DNA from 3 places in the Candidatus Kaistella beijingensis genome. Region 1 is predicted to be linked to each of the others. Evidence: riboswitches for the same ligand, from Rfam matches in the RefSeq annotation. Region 1 holds a riboswitch; each other region holds the start of a gene.
What was found. Region 1 has a riboswitch for S-adenosylmethionine ahead of J4771_RS04225 (hypothetical protein). Riboswitches for the same ligand answer to the same signal wherever they lie in the genome.
Positions count from the first base shown of each region.

Region 2: another riboswitch for S-adenosylmethionine. It lies ahead of J4771_RS06135 (hypothetical protein); the one in region 1 lies ahead of J4771_RS04225 (hypothetical protein).
Region 3: another riboswitch for S-adenosylmethionine. It lies ahead of J4771_RS07645 (alpha/beta fold hydrolase); the one in region 1 lies ahead of J4771_RS04225 (hypothetical protein).

Region 1 covers NZ_CP071953.1:909,292-915,456, reverse strand. The annotation lists gene porM (type IX secretion system motor protein PorM/GldM) at 1-861, shown strand, start outside; gene porN (type IX secretion system ring subunit PorN/GldN) at 1,107-1,985, shown strand; gene J4771_RS04230 (NAD(P)/FAD-dependent oxidoreductase) at 2,053-3,141, shown strand; SAM-I-IV-variant riboswitch at 3,116-3,220, shown strand; gene J4771_RS04225 (hypothetical protein) at 3,211-4,014, shown strand; tRNA gene J4771_RS04220 (tRNA-Ser) at 4,243-4,329, opposite strand; gene J4771_RS04215 (asparaginase) at 4,478-5,494, opposite strand; gene J4771_RS04210 (TrmH family RNA methyltransferase) at 5,992-6,165, shown strand, end outside.
Region 2 covers NZ_CP071953.1:1,318,575-1,324,739, forward strand. The annotation lists gene J4771_RS06125 (BrxA family protein) at 1-310, opposite strand, end outside; gene J4771_RS06130 (helix-turn-helix transcriptional regulator) at 471-1,466, shown strand; SAM-I-IV-variant riboswitch at 1,526-1,625, shown strand; gene J4771_RS06135 (hypothetical protein) at 1,681-2,070, shown strand; SAM-I-IV-variant riboswitch at 2,182-2,282, shown strand; gene J4771_RS06140 (hypothetical protein) at 2,341-2,982, shown strand; gene J4771_RS06145 (hypothetical protein) at 2,992-3,681, shown strand; gene J4771_RS06150 (hypothetical protein) at 3,693-4,604, shown strand; gene J4771_RS06155 (hypothetical protein) at 4,898-5,143, shown strand; gene J4771_RS06160 (AAA family ATPase) at 5,166-5,807, opposite strand; gene J4771_RS06165 (transcriptional regulator) at 5,770-6,165, opposite strand, start outside.
Region 3 covers NZ_CP071953.1:1,637,306-1,643,470, forward strand. The annotation lists gene J4771_RS07635 (trans-sulfuration enzyme family protein) at 1-941, opposite strand, end outside; gene J4771_RS07640 (ACT domain-containing protein) at 1,014-2,552, opposite strand; gene J4771_RS07645 (alpha/beta fold hydrolase) at 2,555-3,499, opposite strand; SAM riboswitch class I at 3,554-3,658, opposite strand; gene J4771_RS07650 (MGH1-like glycoside hydrolase domain-containing protein) at 3,770-6,165, shown strand, end outside.

The DNA of each region.
Region 1 (6,165 bases):
ATTAAGTTCGATTCATACAAAGCTATTGTCTCCGCTCCTTCAACCATTATACAAGGTGAAGCTGCTCCTGCAACTGTTGCTATTGGGAACTACTCAAGCAATGTTCCGGGATTATCCATGCCTGGATTGAGTGTTCAGAATGGTTTAGGTTCTACTAATTTAAACACAAGTGCTTTAGGAGACCATAAATTTAGTGGAACAATTTCGTTCACAGATGTTAATGGAAAATCAATATCTCTTCCGTACGACCACACGTACAAAGTTATCGCAGGAGCTCAAGAGTTGAAAGCTCAAAAGGGAGCAATTGTAACAGCAGACAAGATGAACGTACTTTACCGTGGTTTACCGAATCCAGTTTCAGGTTCAATACTTGGTGCAGATATGGCAGGGATTTCTCTGTCAGCTTCGGGAGCTTCAGTTAGCGGAAGCGGTGGAAAATGGATCGTTTCTCCAGGAGCTGGAAATGTAGTAAAACTTACAATTTCTGGTCGTGATCCCAAGGGAGGTACCATTTCACAATCTTTCGATTTCAGAGTTAAAAATGTTCCACCACCACAAGGTCAAGTTCAGGGTAAAAATGTTGTTTCAATGCCTGCAAGCTCAATACCTAATCAAAAAGTGGCTGTAGCAATGCCGGATTTCGATTTCCCGGTTAGCTTTACAGTTAACAGCTTTATGTTTAAAGTTCCAGGTAGGGCTGCAATGATGGTTACAGGAAATTCTATGGCTTCTGTAGCTGCTTTAACTAAAAACTTAAGGTCTGGTGATATTGCTGCCGTATTTAATATTTCCGCAACTGCAACAGGTCTAGGTGGACAAGCTCTGAAACAAATTCCGCCGGTGATAATAAACGTACAATAATTACGTTATTGATTTGATATTTTATCTGTCATTAGTATAAAAAAATTGCAATGAAAAAATTCATATTATTAATTATGGCTTTGAGCTTTTTTTCAGCACAAGCTCAAACCAAAAGGAAACCGAAAAGAAAAGCAAAAGCAAAAACAACTGCTGTAGCTCCAAAACCTGAAGCTCCTGTTGTTGAAGCTCCCGTGGTTGAAACTCCTGCACAAGGTGCGGCAGTAGATGACACCCCAATTACCTCTATGTCGATTTTGAATGCGAAATCACCAGAATCCTTTAGAAAATATAGAGAAATGGGAATGATGAAACAGGGCGATTCGATGGTTTCTACCAAAGTTACTCCGCTTAAATATGGTTTCATCGAAGATCATGATATCTTAAAAAGTACAGTGGTTTGGGAGATTATTGATATGAATGATAAAATTAATCAACCTTTTTATCATAACGAGGATGGTTTAGTTTCTCAAAATAAATCTTTATATCAAATTCTTTTCGATGCAATTAACGATGGAAGAATTAAGGAAGTTTATGATGATGAACTTTTTACTACAAGATTAAGTCCAGACGCAATTCAGGCAAGAATCAAGAATGAAGTAATGAGCGACGCCGGAATCGATCGGTTGAATGAAGCGGGAAAATTGACAGATGAAGAAAAGAAAGAATTTACCAACGTGTACGAAACCAAAACTGAAAACGTAAAGGTTTTGAAAATCAAAGGAATGTGGTATATCGATAGAAGAGACAGCCAAATGAAATACAGACTTTTGGGAATTGCAGCAATGGGGCAAGATCCTTCTACAATGGGACAATACGGACCAGATGGACAACCTTTGGCAGCTAAAGATGAATTAATCGATTTGTTCTGGGTGTATTATCCAGATGCTCGTGAAGTTCTTGCAAACTCTGTAGCTTTCAACAATAAAAACTTGTCCTCTGATATTACTTTTGATGATTTATTGAATGCAAGAAGATTTTCTACTGTCATCTACAAAACAGATAATGGTTTAGGAAACGGGGTAATAAAGGATTATATTCCTCGTGACGCAGATTCACAGTTGGAGGAAAGCGAAAGGCTGAAAGCGCAAATCCTGCAAATGGAAAACGATATGTGGAATTACTAAAATTTCATTTGAAAATTATAGAAAACCTGAGTACCTTTACTCAGGTTTTTTTTGATTAAATTATGCGATGAGAAATGTAGATTACATTATTGTTGGTGGCGGTTATGCGGGGTTTTTCTTTGCACACCAACTTATTATGAATAATAAATCATTTGTGATTTTTTCCGATGATAGAAAAAGTGCTTCTCAAGTTTCGGCAGGAATCATTAATCCAGTCGTTTTGAAGAAGTTCACTACTTTTTGGTTGGCAGAAGAGCAAATAGATCTATTAAAAAAAACATTGAGTGAAATTGAAAACTACACTGGTCAAAACTATTTAATCCAAGAAAATATCCATCGCATATTTCATGACGAAAAAGAGAAAGAACTTTGGTTAAAGAAAGCCGAACACCAGGACTTAAAGTTGTTTCTAAATAAGTATTTTAAAGATTTAGATACCGTAAAAAACAGGTTTCAAAGTGGTGTCGTCAATGAATCTGCACGTTTAAATGTAGCTGATTTTTTTAGCGACTTTAATGAATATTTGACAGAAAATAAGCTTCTTATTCAAGAAAGGTTCCATTATTCAAAACTTCAGGAACATTTATACAAAGATTTTCAGTTTAAAAACATTGTATTCTGTGAAGGAATGGGTGTGAAGGAAAATCCTTATTTTTCCGAAATTCCAGTTGTTCCCAATAAAGGGCATCATCTGAAAGTTAAACTTTCAAGACCACTTCCGTTTCAATTAACACTAAAGAAAAAGCACTTTTTATTTCCACTAAAAAATAATTCTTACTATTACGGCGGAACTTACGACCGTGACCAACTTCACCATAAGATTGACGATTCTGCAAAAGAGCAGCTCATTAACGGACTGTGCGAATTCTATCCCCACGATTTTGAAGTGGAAGAAATAGAATTTGGCTTTCGGCCAACCGTAAAAGATCGAAGACCAATTATAGGAAGACATCCAAAGCATGAAAATTTCTACGTTTTCAACGGTTTGGGCGCAAGAGGGATTTTGAATGGATGCTATTTTTCTCGCGAACTTTATGAGCATATTGAAAATGGAAAACCGCTGCATCCGGAAGTGGACTTGAAAAGGTTTCAGAAATACAAAAAGATTTCAAATAAAGTTATTATATTTGCGATGTCATCAAGACGAATCAAATGATTCACCAACCGAGATTTAACATTCCACGGTGGTTTACGATGGGCTTATTAAACTTAAAATAAGAAAATTATGTTATCCAAACTTTATCAAAAATTCTTTTGCACATTACCGTTAAATAACACTTCTGACAAAATTTTTAAGATTTTGTATCATCCTCATTTGGATTATTGCAGGATTGATTACAAAGAATTTACTGTTTGTGAAGTTGAAGATTTGAAAAACCTATTGGAAGTTGACAAAGTTGAAGTTCCAGCATTTCTGAGATTTACATTTACAACCAGGCAAAACAGCCATTACTTATCAGAGTTTCCCTACCAAAAGTTGAAACACAATCAACTTTATGCAGATATAATAATCAAAAGTTATCGCAGCGAATTCTTAACAGAAGCGGAAGAATCTAAATTTCTTTCCTATTATCATGTTGAGAGAATTATCATCAATAAGTATAATTGGTTTCTAAAAATAGGAATTCCACAAGACATTATCACATCAAAGAACAAAGAAAATTTTTATAACAAAATAAAAGATTCGGAAGTTCAAAAATCCATTTATTCCACACCTGCTTTAGCACAAATAAACAAACACATGAAACACGTATACACGCAAAGACAAGGCGACAAAGCCGAAATCATAAATTATATTGAAAGATTTGAAAATTACACGAATTTGGAGCTTGTGAATGCCTATAACAGCCAAAAAGCAATCTACGGGGTGCATCGTCAAGGATTATATTTATATGCCCTTGATATAGTGTTTAAAAAGCGGTTTAACAAGTCTCCAATAAGTAATGAGGAAAATATAATTTTCGGTTTAACTGGGCGAATTACATATGTAAATGAATTAAAAACCTTTGTAAGAATTGATGAAAATTAGAGAAATAGGCATAAAATTTTTCAATTTTGATTTTTATTAAAAGGCTTGAAATGAGTCTAAAGAATTTGTCTCAAAACAATTAACATGTAGAAACACAATTATCAGAGATTAAAAGTATTTTTAAGATTGTTAATGATTACTTATGGGAAAAAATGGGAATTGGTGGGGTAAGCGAACCTGTTTAAATAAATAATCCACTGAAAAACAGTGGATTACAGTCAATAATAGCAGAGAGGAAGGGATTCGAACCCTCGATACAGTTACCCGTATACCAACTTTCCAGGCTGGCTCCTTCAACCACTCGGACACCTCTCTAATTGAAGACTGCAAAAATAGTCTTTTTTGGTGAATAACAAAAGTGTTTTCTTGGAGTTATGTACGTTTATATATTTTTAACGACAATTATTTTAAATCAAGATTTTCAGGATTATATTCCCACCCTCAAAACCTCAAACAAAAGTTCTCATTCTGTTACTTCCCCGCAAAGACTTTTAGAAAAATTCTCTGAAAAACTTCCTTCGTAATTAGGATTTTCCAAAAGATGCATCGCTTTGGTTATCGCACTTTCAGCCGTGATATCATGTCCGCTAATTGCACCGATTGTGTTGAAAATATTGGAATTGGAGTATTTTCCAAAAGAGATTCCACCCGAAACACATTGCGAAACCACCACTATTTCAGTACCTCTTTCACGCAGAAACTTTAAAATTTGCTGTGTCTTTTCAGTATTAAAAATAGTTCCAGAACCAAAAACCTGCAAAATCAAAACCTTCATATTCGGAATTTCTGAAAAATGATCCAAATGCATTCCCGGGAAAATTCGCCAAAACAAAACATCCCGCGAAATATGGTCGTCTACCGTAAATTCAGCGTCAGTTTTCGGTCTTAACAACAAATCCTTTTCCACTTTCAGATGAACTCCCGATTGTCCTAAAACCGGATAATTTGGCGATCGATATGCATCAAAATATTCCGCGGAATACTTCAAAGTTCTATTCCCACGCAACAATTTATATTCAAAATAAACCGCAACTTCTTGAATGACCGCTTCATCATTTTCGTACAAACTTGCATAATAAAGACTTGTCAAAAGATTTTCCTTTGCATCCGTCCTCAAATCTCCAATCGGCAATTGCGAACCTGTAAGAATCACGGGTTTTCTCAAATTTTTTAACATGAAACTCAATGCAGATGCGGTGTAAGACATCGTATCAGTTCCGTGAAGAATCAGGAATCCGTCATATTTCTCATAATTTTTGCCGATGTAGTTGGCGATAATTTTCCACTCATTTGGACCCATATCCGAAGAATCGAGCGGCTTTTTGAAGGGATGAACCGAAACTTCACACTCAATCAATTTCATTTCCGGAATTTTCTTGAAGATATTCGAGAAATCAAAAGGAACCAAACTTCCTGATTCATAATCTTTTTCCATCCCGATTGTTCCGCCGGTGTAGATGAGGAGTACTTTTCGTTTCATTTGAAGATTTTCATTTTACTTTTTGGTCCAATGCAATTGCTTGATTAGGAATATTCGAGTTCTGGTTGGCAATTTCATGCCTTAAAATTAAACTTTTTAATAGAAACTTGAAAATCATAATTATTGGGCGATTTTTTTAAATTTCCCCACGCTTTTGCCACAGCAAAAAATTTAAAAAAGCGGGCTTTCCGCTGCAATTCCTCGTGCAGCCGCTTACTACCAACACTCAAAATTTTCCGACGCTTACTGTGGGATTTCCGCTGCAATCCCTATCGCGGGTTTCGTTATGAAACTGAAGTTATTGTCTTCTAAACACAAAAATTTTACACTTTTCGGCGCTCGCTTCGCTCGCGCCACCAAAAATCTTTAATTGTTCCTTTGTTTACTTCTCAAGTTTTTTTAAAAAAAAATTATGGAAAAACACACAGAACTTTTGTGACTTTTGCGGTTTTAGAGTTTGATTTTTGCAGCAGCTTAATTTCCCTTATTTTTGGGCCATGAAAAATCGCGAAACCTTCGAATACCTCAAACAGTTCCTAACCGACGAACGTTTGCGAAAAATTGAACATTTCGCGGCAGAAAGTTCCGATTTCGTTTTACCGGTGATGGAAGATGTGTATCAGTTCCGGAATGCGGCTGCAATTGTGCGTTCCGTTGAAGCATGCGGTTTC
Region 2 (6,165 bases), 410 kb from region 1:
AAACGACTTCCAAAGCAAATTCAGCAATTATGGTGTAAGTTTTACAAATGGCTAAAAACAAAATAATTTTTTGATCTACAACCGAAAGTGATTGGAATGCGTGAAGATAATGGATTTGTAAATTTTTCAGTCTTTTATCGAGTTCGCTTTTAATTCTTTTCTTGGAAGATTCAGAATTGGTGGGGATAACCAATTGATTCACATTTTCTGTTCCATCAAGAAAATCAGTGAAATCGGAAATGTTCTCCACGTAAATTTTTGCCTCACTATAAAGCAATGCCCCCGCTGTAAATCCAAGATTATAACTCATTTTTGAAAAAACTTAAAACTGTAAATATACGGAATGAAAGTGTTTTAGTAAAATTGGAGATATACAAATCATAATCTTCCAAATTTACAAAACTCCTGTGCGGTATATCTGCACAAAAATAATTAACTTTACAGAACACTTGGGCAAAAAATCCTAATCCATGGCAACCAATAAAAATGCGGTTTTACGATACAAGATTCTGGATTCCTGTTTTTCAAATCCATACAGGAAATTCTTCATTAGTGATTTGATCAAAATTTGCGGTGAAAAACTTTCTGAACATTTTGGGTATGAAGTCACTGTTTCAAGAAGAACAATTCTGGATGACATTAAATTCATGAGAAGTTTGGCTGGATACGACGCTCCAATTATTTCGGTTCCCGACGGCAAAAAAGTATATTATCAATATGAAGATCCTGATTTTTCAATTCTTAAAAAGCCACTTTCCACTAAAGAAATGGAGAGTTTGAATGAAGCACTTCAAATCTTGAACAGGATGAAAAATTTGCCCGGTTTCGATTGGGTAGATTCTATTTCGGCTAAAATAAACTCGGGCCTTGATTTGCAGCACTCTGAGCGAAAAATTATAAGTTTCGAAGAAAATGAATTCCTTGTAGGAACCGAGTTTTTAAGTCCTCTTTATCAATCGATACTTAACAAAAATGCACTGAAAGTATCCTATAAAAGTTTCAGAAGCGAAAAGCCAATCCATATCATCTTTTCACCCCAATATCTGAAACAATACAACAACCGATGGTTTGTATTTGGTGAAAATCACGAATTTAAAAGCATTCAAAACCTTGCATTGGACAGGATTAAAAAACTTTCACCGTCTAAACATCCATATTGTGAATCTACCGTAGATTTCGAAGAATATTTCGAAGATATAATAGGCGTAACAAATGATTTAAGCAAAAAACCTATAAAAGTAATCATCGAGTTAAGCGATCAAGTTGCTCCATATATTGTAACTAAACCGATGCATGGTTCACAAAAAATAAAAGATAATATTCTTACACTTAATGTAAAACACAATCAGGAATTAGAGACTTTGCTCCTTTCCTATGGAGAGCGAATTAAAATTTTGGAGCCACAATCATTGGTGGACGCTTTGAAACTGAGGGTTTCAGATCAGCACAACCATTATTTCAAATAATATTTTTGTAGTGCAATTCTGCTGCACAATATCTGTTTTACTTTGCAATAGAAAACAAGAACAATCATCAGGAGATTCCGCAAAGACGGAACGCCAACCGAGAGATCCAAAATCCACGGTGGTAAAGTATGAGGGCAACCGCCAAAATATAAGGTAACATCCCATTACTTTTTTCCTGCTGATAAAAATAAATTTAACCACAAAATTTACTTTTATGAGCAAAAGACAAAGCAATACGCTAAAATTCAGAACAGCAAGCAATGTGTTTAATCCCGCTAAAAGTGGTTTCTACAAGCGAAGACCGAATTTTATTTTTACCATAAGTGAGATAACAAACTTGTATTTTCGTTTCACTGGATTCATTGAAAAATTGAGCCCAGAAAACAAAATCAAAATTAATGAAGTTCTAAAATCTAAAGAAGAATTAGATTCTTTTACAAACGACCTTTTCTTGTATGTTTCGTCTTCGATGATGTCACAAACATCAGTATCATTAAATGAGTTTATCAAGCACTTTATTAATGACTATCAAGAAAATGAAGAAGAAAGCTGTGCAAATGAACAATTGTCAGATCAACAACATGTTTTGCAAATTGCCGCATAAAAATTGACAAACAAGAAAAACACCTTGCACAATCCAAACTTTTTTCGTAATGTAACTATCTTTGTAACCTTGCAATATTTCAAAAAAAGGATTTTCACTTTATCTTTGCAACGTAATCATCAGGAGATTCCGCCAAGACGGAACACCAACCGAGAGTTAACCTTCCACGGTGGTAAAGAATGAGGGCAGACCTGCCAAAAAAAGGTTATTTTCCTTATGTTTCTGCGGTTTCCTGATGATTTTTGTAATGATTTTTTAAAACAAAATCCTATGAAAGACTGCATTATTTATGTGAAAAAAGAGGAGCATCATCTCATCGGGAACGTCAATATCGGACTTTCTCATTTGGTGGAAGTTAAAATAATTTCACCTTATGCAGGATTAACGCTCTGCGCTTCATCTTTGGATCAAGAAGAATGGAACGAAGATCAACAAAAAGAAAATGCTGAAAGACTTCTTTTCGACTGTTTCAAAATTTCACAATTGATGGAAAATAAAAAGCAGTTGATCAAATCGGATTTTCATCAGTTACTTCATAATCTGAACACTTTTAACAATCATAAATCTGAAGATTATGCACGAAACCGAGATGAATTGATGCGGGTTTTTCTCCGGACACACTTCAGTGAACTTTGTGGAAATGATTCAATGCAAGACGATTACGGAACGCAGATTTTTATTTTTCTCAACACTTATTTTGCTTTGAATGGAAAATGTGTGGAACTGAATCTTTCTTCCTTGATGCAAAATCAACCCGAACCACCTCCATTTGCATCACTTGAAAATTTACTGAAAGAATATCTTACAAAATCCGAAGAACAAAGAATTGAATTGCTTGCACAGCACATCATCAACAATCAAAAAAGCAAATACAGTTGGTTTTTATCACAGGAATTTCTCATCAACAATTAATTTATAATAATGACAGAAAATATCAACAAAACACAACAGGTTTACCGAATGACATTAAGCGGCTATTGGCGCGAAACGGAAGAATGTTACGCCGTCAATCAGTCGGATGACGACCGCTACATAGAACTGCAATTTCTGTGTCCTTTCAACGGTTTGACCGTAGAATTTTATAGAGAAGAAGGTTTCAATTTACTTGAAAAAACACAAACCGTTTATGACCTGATGACTGGACTTTTCTACGCTTTTGATTTCATTTATGGTAATGGCGATACAATCAGATTCAAAGAAAATTTCGAAAAGGCTGTCAAGAAGTTCAAAGGAAAAAAAAGCAGGGTTAAGATTGAAAAGTTACACAGAAAACGTCTTGCCTATTGGATGCTAAGACATTTTGAACCTCAACACATCAGCGTCCATCTCCGCAGACAAATTGACCAAATGCTTAGGTCACTTTTGAGAGAAGGCAAATTTGAATATCGTGCGCAATATCCGGCATCATTTGTAAAGAATTTTCTATTGATGGGAAAAATGGATGAAATTGATTTGGACGGTTTTGCGGAAACTATGAAATACAATGAGTTTTTGAATTTACCCGAAGACCGAAAAATGAATCTTTATATCGAAATGATAACTGGAAGAAATACAGGATACAACGAATATCTTCAGGAATGGTGGGAAGAACGAAATAGCGAAAATCAATAATAGTCAAAACAATGGAAAAAATATTTGTACAATGGATGTTCGGACAGTTTTTAGTTGCCAAGGTCACCTATCACAAAAAGCATTTTGTGGAATTCGAAGTACTATATCCATTTAGTGTTATTAAGGGAGACTTTTTCAGTGAGGATGTAGATTTCACCAATGAAGAAAACTGTTGGATTATTAAGAATTTCATTAACAGGGTTGTTTTTATACACCTGCAAATAGCCACCGGACAAAGGATATGGAAGACGGAAATACAGGATCCCAATTGGTTTACGAATGGGGCTACAAGAAGACAGTTAGTGGAACTGGTACATCAAGAAAAACATCATTGGTGGGAAGAAGATTATATAAAGTTCTTCAGTAAGAAAACCATTGAAAACATGATGACCCGAATCAATCACTGTCTTCAAAATCCTACCCAAAATTTCATTGCAGAAGATTTTGAAATGGAGCGTGAGAAGACTATTAATAAGATGAAAAGCATTATTTTGAAACAAAAAGTAAAGGAAGTTTACATTTATTTATGCGACAGGAGGTTTGACCGGGAACTAAAAAATTTCCACAAAAAATTAGAATTCAAGGGCGGTGATGATCCTGATTATGAACTCGCACTTGCCTTGACAGAATCTTCATATTCCTATCCCGATGTATGTTTAACAACCCATTCTGATCTATTAAGAAAGGAATTTGAAAAGAAGCCAATGGCCGAAAAATTATCATTTTATAACGAACGGACAGACAGGGAATATTGGAATCCGTATTTCGATTTGGCCAAAGAATGGCTACAGAATAACAAGCGAATTAAAGAATTTAACGTATTGCAGGATACAATAAAAGTTAATCTTTATAACCAAATGATCAATGGCAAAAACACAGGGTATAATGATCTTTTGCAACAATGGTGGCTCAACAGATATTGAAAATGAAGCCTAAACGAACAGTTTAAAAGAAAATTTTAAAAAAAATATATTAAAAAACTCATGAAATTTACCAACACAGGAAATAAGGCTACCATTCGATTAACTGATGGGATCGTCATAATGTTAAGTGAATGCTCCAAAGATGATTTAGAATTTTTGTTAAATACTGATAATGAAAATGCCGTAAAAGAAAGATTTATACCGGGTTTAAAACCCTTTGAAAAAACTCAGAAAGTTGCGGACCAAAAAAATGACTGCGACGAAAAAAAAGAAATTGCAAAAAAGAAAATAAAATGGAAAATCAAAACTACAAATACGCAGAAATTTTAGCAAAACTCACCAATCAGGAGCTGACTGAACGCTTCAACCTTGAGGTTGGAAATCAAGGCTGGGGAAATGCAAGAGCGGCGTATTTGAGCAGTCTGCACAATGAACTTCTGAGAAGAAATTTTGATGCAAGTTTATTCGCTAATGAGAAGACCATGTCGTTGGCAAGAAAAGTGAAATTTGAAGGAGGAAAAGTGGTGTTTTCGGAGTAAGAACCTCAGGAAATACTTCACTTCATCTCCGCTTATCACCCGAGCTTTCATCATACCCAAAAAGATTAAACATCTCCCTCATTCTGGAGCGAAGACGATTCCCGTAGATCAACTCTATTTCTCCGGCGGTAAGATTTGTGGTGAGATGAGTTATGATTCCTTTTTCCTTGAAAATATCGTAGCGCGTTAGGAGAATTTCCGCCATTACATTGCAGTCGTTGCCGAAATATTTGGAGGCAGATTCGCTACCAAGATCATCAAAACAATAGTTTTTTGGAGTGCGATAATCATTGTATAGACTACCACGAGAATATTTTTCCAAAATTTCGTAACCAGACTGCATAAATTCTGAAACAATTTGGCGTGTAGAAGCCATCAGAAAATTTTTTCTTCCTTTAGGCAATTTTCGCATCAGTTGGAAGAGTGTGGTTTTTCCGCAGCCGATTGGTCCCGAAAGCATAATGCCTTTTTTGAGGTCGATATTCATTTCTTTCGCCAATATTTCGTCCTCAAGAAACCAAGCGAGCATTGACAAAATGATGGTTTTTTCGTTTTTTGGAATTTCGAAATTTTTTCCTAGATGTTCTGTTCCCACTTTTAAGAGCCACTCCACTATTTTAGAGTAATCATAACTCATCTTTGTAGGATTTATTGGTAGTTGCATTGAGATGATTTGCTTTTAACTCCACTCCGTTCACGGAACTTGTGAAATTTGCGTTATTATTGAATTTTTTCGAATTTAAAAGCCAATTTCTCGCAGCGGCTTCCCAATTTTTCATCTTGGATTTTCCGCCGACGAGCCAACCATTGCTTTCGTAATGATTGAAAAACCTTTCGGCTTCAAGTTTTGTGGAATCCTTTTCCAGAAAATACATTTCAACTTCTGAAATATTCGGTGGAACTTCAACCGACCTATTTTTTTTCTTTAAAAGCAAATTTTCTTCATCAAAAATTCTTGAGTCCTCATTGTCTTTAAAATGTTTATTGTTTAAAGAGTTTATACTGTTTATAGAAGGTATCAG
Region 3 (6,165 bases), 730 kb from region 1:
ATACCACCTTTTACTTCGAAAGCGACGATATTTCCGCCCAATTTCATTTGTTTTTTGGCGATTTCGTAACTTGGATGAGATTTCAAAAACGGATATTTTACCAATTCTACATTGGGATGATTTTCTAAAAACTCGGCTACTTTAAGAGCGTTTTCACAATGTTTTTCTACACGAATTGCCAAAGTTTCCAAACTTTTACTCAAAATCCACGCATTGAAAGGCGAAAGCGAAGGTCCGGTTAAACGGGAAAACGAATAAATTTCCTGAATTAAATCTTTTCTACCAACTGCAACTCCACCCAAAACTCGACCTTGACCATCAATTAATTTTGTCGCGGAATGCACCACAACATCGGCTCCATATTTTATTGGCTGCTGCAAATACGGTGTAGCAAAGCAATTATCGACGATGAAAATCAAGTTATGTTTCTTGGCCAAATTTCTGTAAAACTCTAGATCTAAAATTTCAATCGCAGGATTGGTTGGCGTTTCGAGATAGAGAATTTTGGTGTTGGGCTGAATTAAACTTTCAACATCAGCGGAATTTTCGGCTTTAAAATAAGTATAATCAATATTCCATTTTGGAAAATATTTGGTGAAAAGCGTGTGCGTGGAACCAAAAACCGACTGACAACTCACGATATGGTCGCCAGAATTGAGCAACGCTGAAAAGGTGGAATAAATCGCCGCCATTCCCGTAGCAAAGGCGTAACCGCTTTCTGCACCTTCCATTTTCACGATCTTGTCGATAAATTCCGTAACATTCGGATTGGAAAAACGGCTGTACAAATTTTTCTCTTTTTCTTCGGCAAAACTTGCGCGCATATCTTCCGCATCTTCAAACACAAAACTTGAAGTTAAGTATAAAGGTGTTGAATGTTCGTCAAACTGACTTCTTTCAGTTTGAGTTCTTATCGATAAAGTTTCTAAATTTTCGTTCATTTTTTTAAATTTTGGCTAAAGCCAATTGATTTTTGAATTTATTAAACGGACTAAAGTCCGTTCCTATTGATATTACTTATTCTCCGACAATCTCAAAATATCACCAAAAACTCCTCTCGCCGTCACTTTTGCGCCTGCTCCTGCTCCCATAATCACGATTGGATTTTCGCCATAGCTTTCCGTGTAAATTTCAAAAATGGAATCGGAACCTTTCAGTTGACCAAGTGCGGAACTTGCGGGAACGGAAATCAATTTCACATCGAGTTCACCTTTTTCTTGGTGTAAATCTCCGTGAAGGTCTCCCACAAAACGAAGAACGTGATTTTCAGGTTGCTCTTTTTTTAGCTTTTCAAAAACTTCATCCAATTCATTTAATCTTGAAATAAATTCAGTTTTTTCAACATCTTGTAAGCTTTCAGGAACTAAATTTTGAACATCAATATCCTCAAATTCATTGATTAAATCGAGTTCTCTTGCTAAAATCAACAATTTTCTTGCGACATCATTTCCCGATAAATCTTCGCGCGGATCAGGTTCGGTGAAACCTTTTTCCATCGCTTCTTTTAAAATGGTTGAGAACTTATCGCTTCGAACCGAAAAATTATTGAATATATAACTCAATGAACCTGAAAAAACACCTTTAATTCTCGTAATATTTTCACCAGATAAATGTAAAAGCTTGATAGTGTCGATTAACGGCAAACCTGCTCCAACATTGGTTTCATAAAGATATTTCTTGTTTTTCTTATTTAAAACATGTCGAAAATTACGGTATTCAGAAATGGGTAAAGTGTTGAAAATCTTGTTGGATGAAACCAAATCGAAACCGTTTTCTGCCAAAACAGAATAATTTTTCACAAAATCTTTACTGGCAGTATTATCAACAACAATCATATTTTCGAGTTGATTCTGTTGGGAGAAATTTATCAGTTCTTCAATATTTGAAGGTCTTTCTGCGGTGAGAACTTCGTCATTCCAATTTTTGGTAAAACCCGCTTTGTTCAACGCAATTTTTTTGGAATTGGCGACAGCGACAATTTTTAAATCTAATTTTTTGCGGTTTCTGATTTCTTCCGAACTTTCCAAAACCTGCTCTATCAAAGTTTTTCCAACATTTCCGTGTCCGATAATCGCCAAATGGACCGTTTTGGGTTTTGCAAATATTTCTGCTTCGATGATGTTTCTTGCTTTTTCATCCTGTGAAGAAGTCACCACGATATTTACTCGGTTTTCGCTTGCAACTTGATTCAGAATTAATGGAAAAACATTGTTTCTGGCGAGTTCAGATAAAATCTTATTGAAATCTTTCGCCACAAAGCCAAGAACAGAAACATTATTAATACTGTAAATCTGACTTACCTTCCCTGATTTTCTTTCCTTCTCAAACTCGTTAATCAGACAATTAACCGCATTTTCCGCATCAGTTTCATTCACCAAAACTGACAATCCATTTTCAATCGCCTGCTGAGAAATGACACCTACGCTGATTCTAGCAAATGTGAGCGCCTTGAAAATTCTGCCGTCAATTCCCACTTCGCCAAGAAAATCCTTGCCTTCGAATTTGATGATGGCTTTGTTTTTCAATAATTTTATTTCGTTTCTATTTTTCATTTTTACGTTATTATTTTACCTAAAATTTCATTTAATTGTTCATATTCCATTAAAAAAGCATCGTGCCCATGAATGGAATAGATTTCATGGTAGAAAGCATTTGATTTGTTTTTTATTAAATTTTCATGGCACTTTTTTATTTCAAAAGCGGGGAAAAACAAATCAGAATCAACTGCAACTAAATGGATGTTTGCATTAATATTTTTTAGTTCTTCTTGAGGTGCATCAATGTTTATCAACAAATGATTCATCAAATGATAAGCACTTAAACTAAATCTTTCGTTTAAAGATTTCCCATGAAAATTGAGCCAATCGTGTGATTTTAAAATTTCTCTTTCTTCATCAATTTCATTCTTGAAACGAAGATTTAACGATTCGGGTGTTCTGTAACAAAGCATCGCATGAATTCGGGCTTTTTGAACTGGTTCTTCCTTTTGAGTCAGCAAAAATTTTTGAACTAAACATTGGGAATGAAGCCAATCCGAAGTCTTGTAATCGCAAGCAATTGGAATGAAGTTTTCCGTCAAATCACTTTGAACTGCCAACATTTCCCAACCAATTGCGCCTCCTAAAGAACCGCCGATAATGGTATGAAGTTTTTCAATTTTTAATAACTTTAACCCTTCCAAGAAAATTTTCGCAATATCTTTAGACTTGAAATCCTCATAGTTTTCAAGCAAATTTCCATCAAAACCATTTCCCGGAATATTGAAACAGATGACTGTGAATTTGTTGGTATCAATGGTTTTGTTTTCGCCAAGCAAGGTTTTCCACCATCCATTTTCGCCTGAAACATTGGAGTTTCCTGTTAAAGCGTGATTCACCAAAACAATCGGCGCAGAAAATAAATCCTGTCCGAAAACTTGATACGACAAGTGAATGTCAAGCGTTTTGCCTGAAATCAGTTCAAAATTATAAAGGGTGATATGTTGTAGCGAAGTTTTCAATTTCCTTTAAAAATAAAAATTGAAAATGCTACCTAAAAGTGGTAAAAATAGTTCCTGTTATCTTCTTCGCCAAAGCGAATAGAATGTAGCACCTTCTTCGTTTCCGAAGGGTTGCCAAGGTTTCACAGAGTCTAGTCTCTCCACCTTTCTTGATAACATTTTCAATATGTAAATGAACAAATCTGACTGCAAATATAGAACAAATTTCGAATTTCCCAATATTTTGAAAAAAATAATATTTCATACTTTCGTATGAGAAAATCAAAAAATATGATGTCGGAAAAGGAAAGACTGCACGATGAAAATTGGAAAAAATGGGGTCCTTATGTGAGCAACAGACAATGGGGAACGGTGCGAGAAGACTACAGCCACAACGGAAATGCATGGGGTTACACCACTTATGACGAGGCAATGAGCAGAGCATATCGATGGAGTGAGGACGGAATTGCAGGAATTTGCGACAGTAAACAGCGACTTTGTTTTGCCTTTTCATTTTGGAATAAGAAGGACAAAATGATTAAGGAACGATTTTTCGGATTGAGCAATTATCAGGGAAATCATGGTGAAGATGTGAAGGAAATCTTTTATTATCTTGATAATACGCCGTCGCATTCTTATATGAAGATGGTTTACAAATATCCGATTGAAGCGTTTCCTTATGATGAAATTATTCAGAAAAATACTGAAAGAAGCAAATCAGAACCCGAATTTGAGATTGTAGATACGGGAATTTTTAACAACAATAATTACTTTGACATCTTCATCGAATACGCAAAAATCAACCACGATGATTTTCTAATTCGGGTAACTGCATTCAACAGAAGTAGTAAAAAAGCGTCTTTGGTGATTCTTCCAACGCTTTGGTTTAGAAATAATTGGAGATGGGGTTATGGAACGTACATTCCAAAACTAAAATCTTCGGTGAACGGAATTATTGATATTGAACATGATTCCATTCCCATGAAAAAATTGTACGCAAGAAATCAAAATACTACCGCCCTATTCTGCAATAATGAAACGAATCCTCAAGTGATTCCGAATATTGAAACAGATGCAGAATATTATAAAGACGGCATCAATAATTTCTTGGTTAAAGATGATGAAGACGCCATTAATCCTGAAAAATTCGGAACAAAAGCAAGTTTTTATATTGATGCGGAAATAGAGGCGGGTGAAAGTCAAATTTTTGATTTTAGGTTAAGTCCACACGAAATGCAAGATGCGTTTTTTGACTTCGACGAAATCTTCAGTTTAAGACAAAAAGAATCCGACGAATTCTATTCAGAAATTCAATGCGAAATCCAAGATGATGAAGAAAAAAACATTCAAAGACAGGCATTTGCAGGACTTTTATGGAATAAGCAATTCTACCACTATAATGTTTCAAAATGGTTGAAAGGCGACCCAAAATTTGTCGCTCCACGAAATTTCGACCATTACGTTCGAAATTCCGAGTGGGAACACATGCAGAACAAGGACATTATTTCTATGCCCGACAAATGGGAATATCCGTGGTTTGCAACTTGGGATTTAGCTTTTCATTGTGTTCCTTTTGCACTGATTGATTCGGAATTTGCAAAACATCAATTGAAATTGTTGACAAAAGAGTGGTATATCCATCCGAACGGACAACTTCCTGCGTATGAATGGGATTTCAGCGACGTGAATCCGCCTGTTCATGCATGGTCAACTTTCCGAGTTTTTAAAATTGATGAAAAAATTAACGGAAAACCTGATATTCCTTTTTTAGAAAGCGTTTTTCAAAAACTATTACTCAATTTTACTTGGTGGGTAAATAGAAAAGATAAAAACGGCAACAACGTTTTCGGTGGCGGATTTTTAGGATTGGATAACATAGGTGCTTTTGACCGAAATATGCAGTTCAAAAACGGCGACCATTTGGAACAAGCCGATGGAACCAGTTGGATGGCAATGTTTGCTTTAAACATGATGCGGATTTCGATGGAATTGGCGCTTTACAATCCTGTTTACGAAGATATGGCGATTAAATTTTTCGAGCATTATCTGTATATTGCAGAAGCCATGGAAAATATTGGGGAAACTAAAAACGGTTTATGGAACGAGGAAGACGGTTTTTTTTATGATTTGCTACAGTTAAACAATGGTGATTCTATTTCCTTAAAGTTAAGAAGTATCGTTGGTTTAATCCCCATGTTTGCTGTGGAAATTGTGGAACACGAGATGTTGGAAAAACTTCCGAATTTCACCGCTAGAATGGAATGGATTCTGAAAAATAAACCTGAACTCGCCAATCTTGTTTCGCATTGGGAAGTGGAAGGAAAAGGCGGAAAACATTTGATGAGCGTTCTAAGAAAAACTCGTCTTACAAGGATTTTAAAGAGAATGAGTGATCCGAATGAATTTCTTTCCGATTATGGAATTCGCTCTATGTCTAAAGTTTACGAAGACAAACCTTTCAAATTTTCTGTTGACGGGCAAGATTTTACCGTAAAATACACCCCTGCCGAAAGTGACAGCCGAATGTTTGGCGGAAACAGCAATTGGCGCGGACCGATTTGGTTCCCGATTAATTTCCTTATTGTTGAAAGTCTGCAACGTTTCCATTATTATTATGGTGAAAGTCTGCAAATAGATTATCCGACAGGAAGTGGCGAAATAAGAAATCTCGAATTTGTTGCAGATGA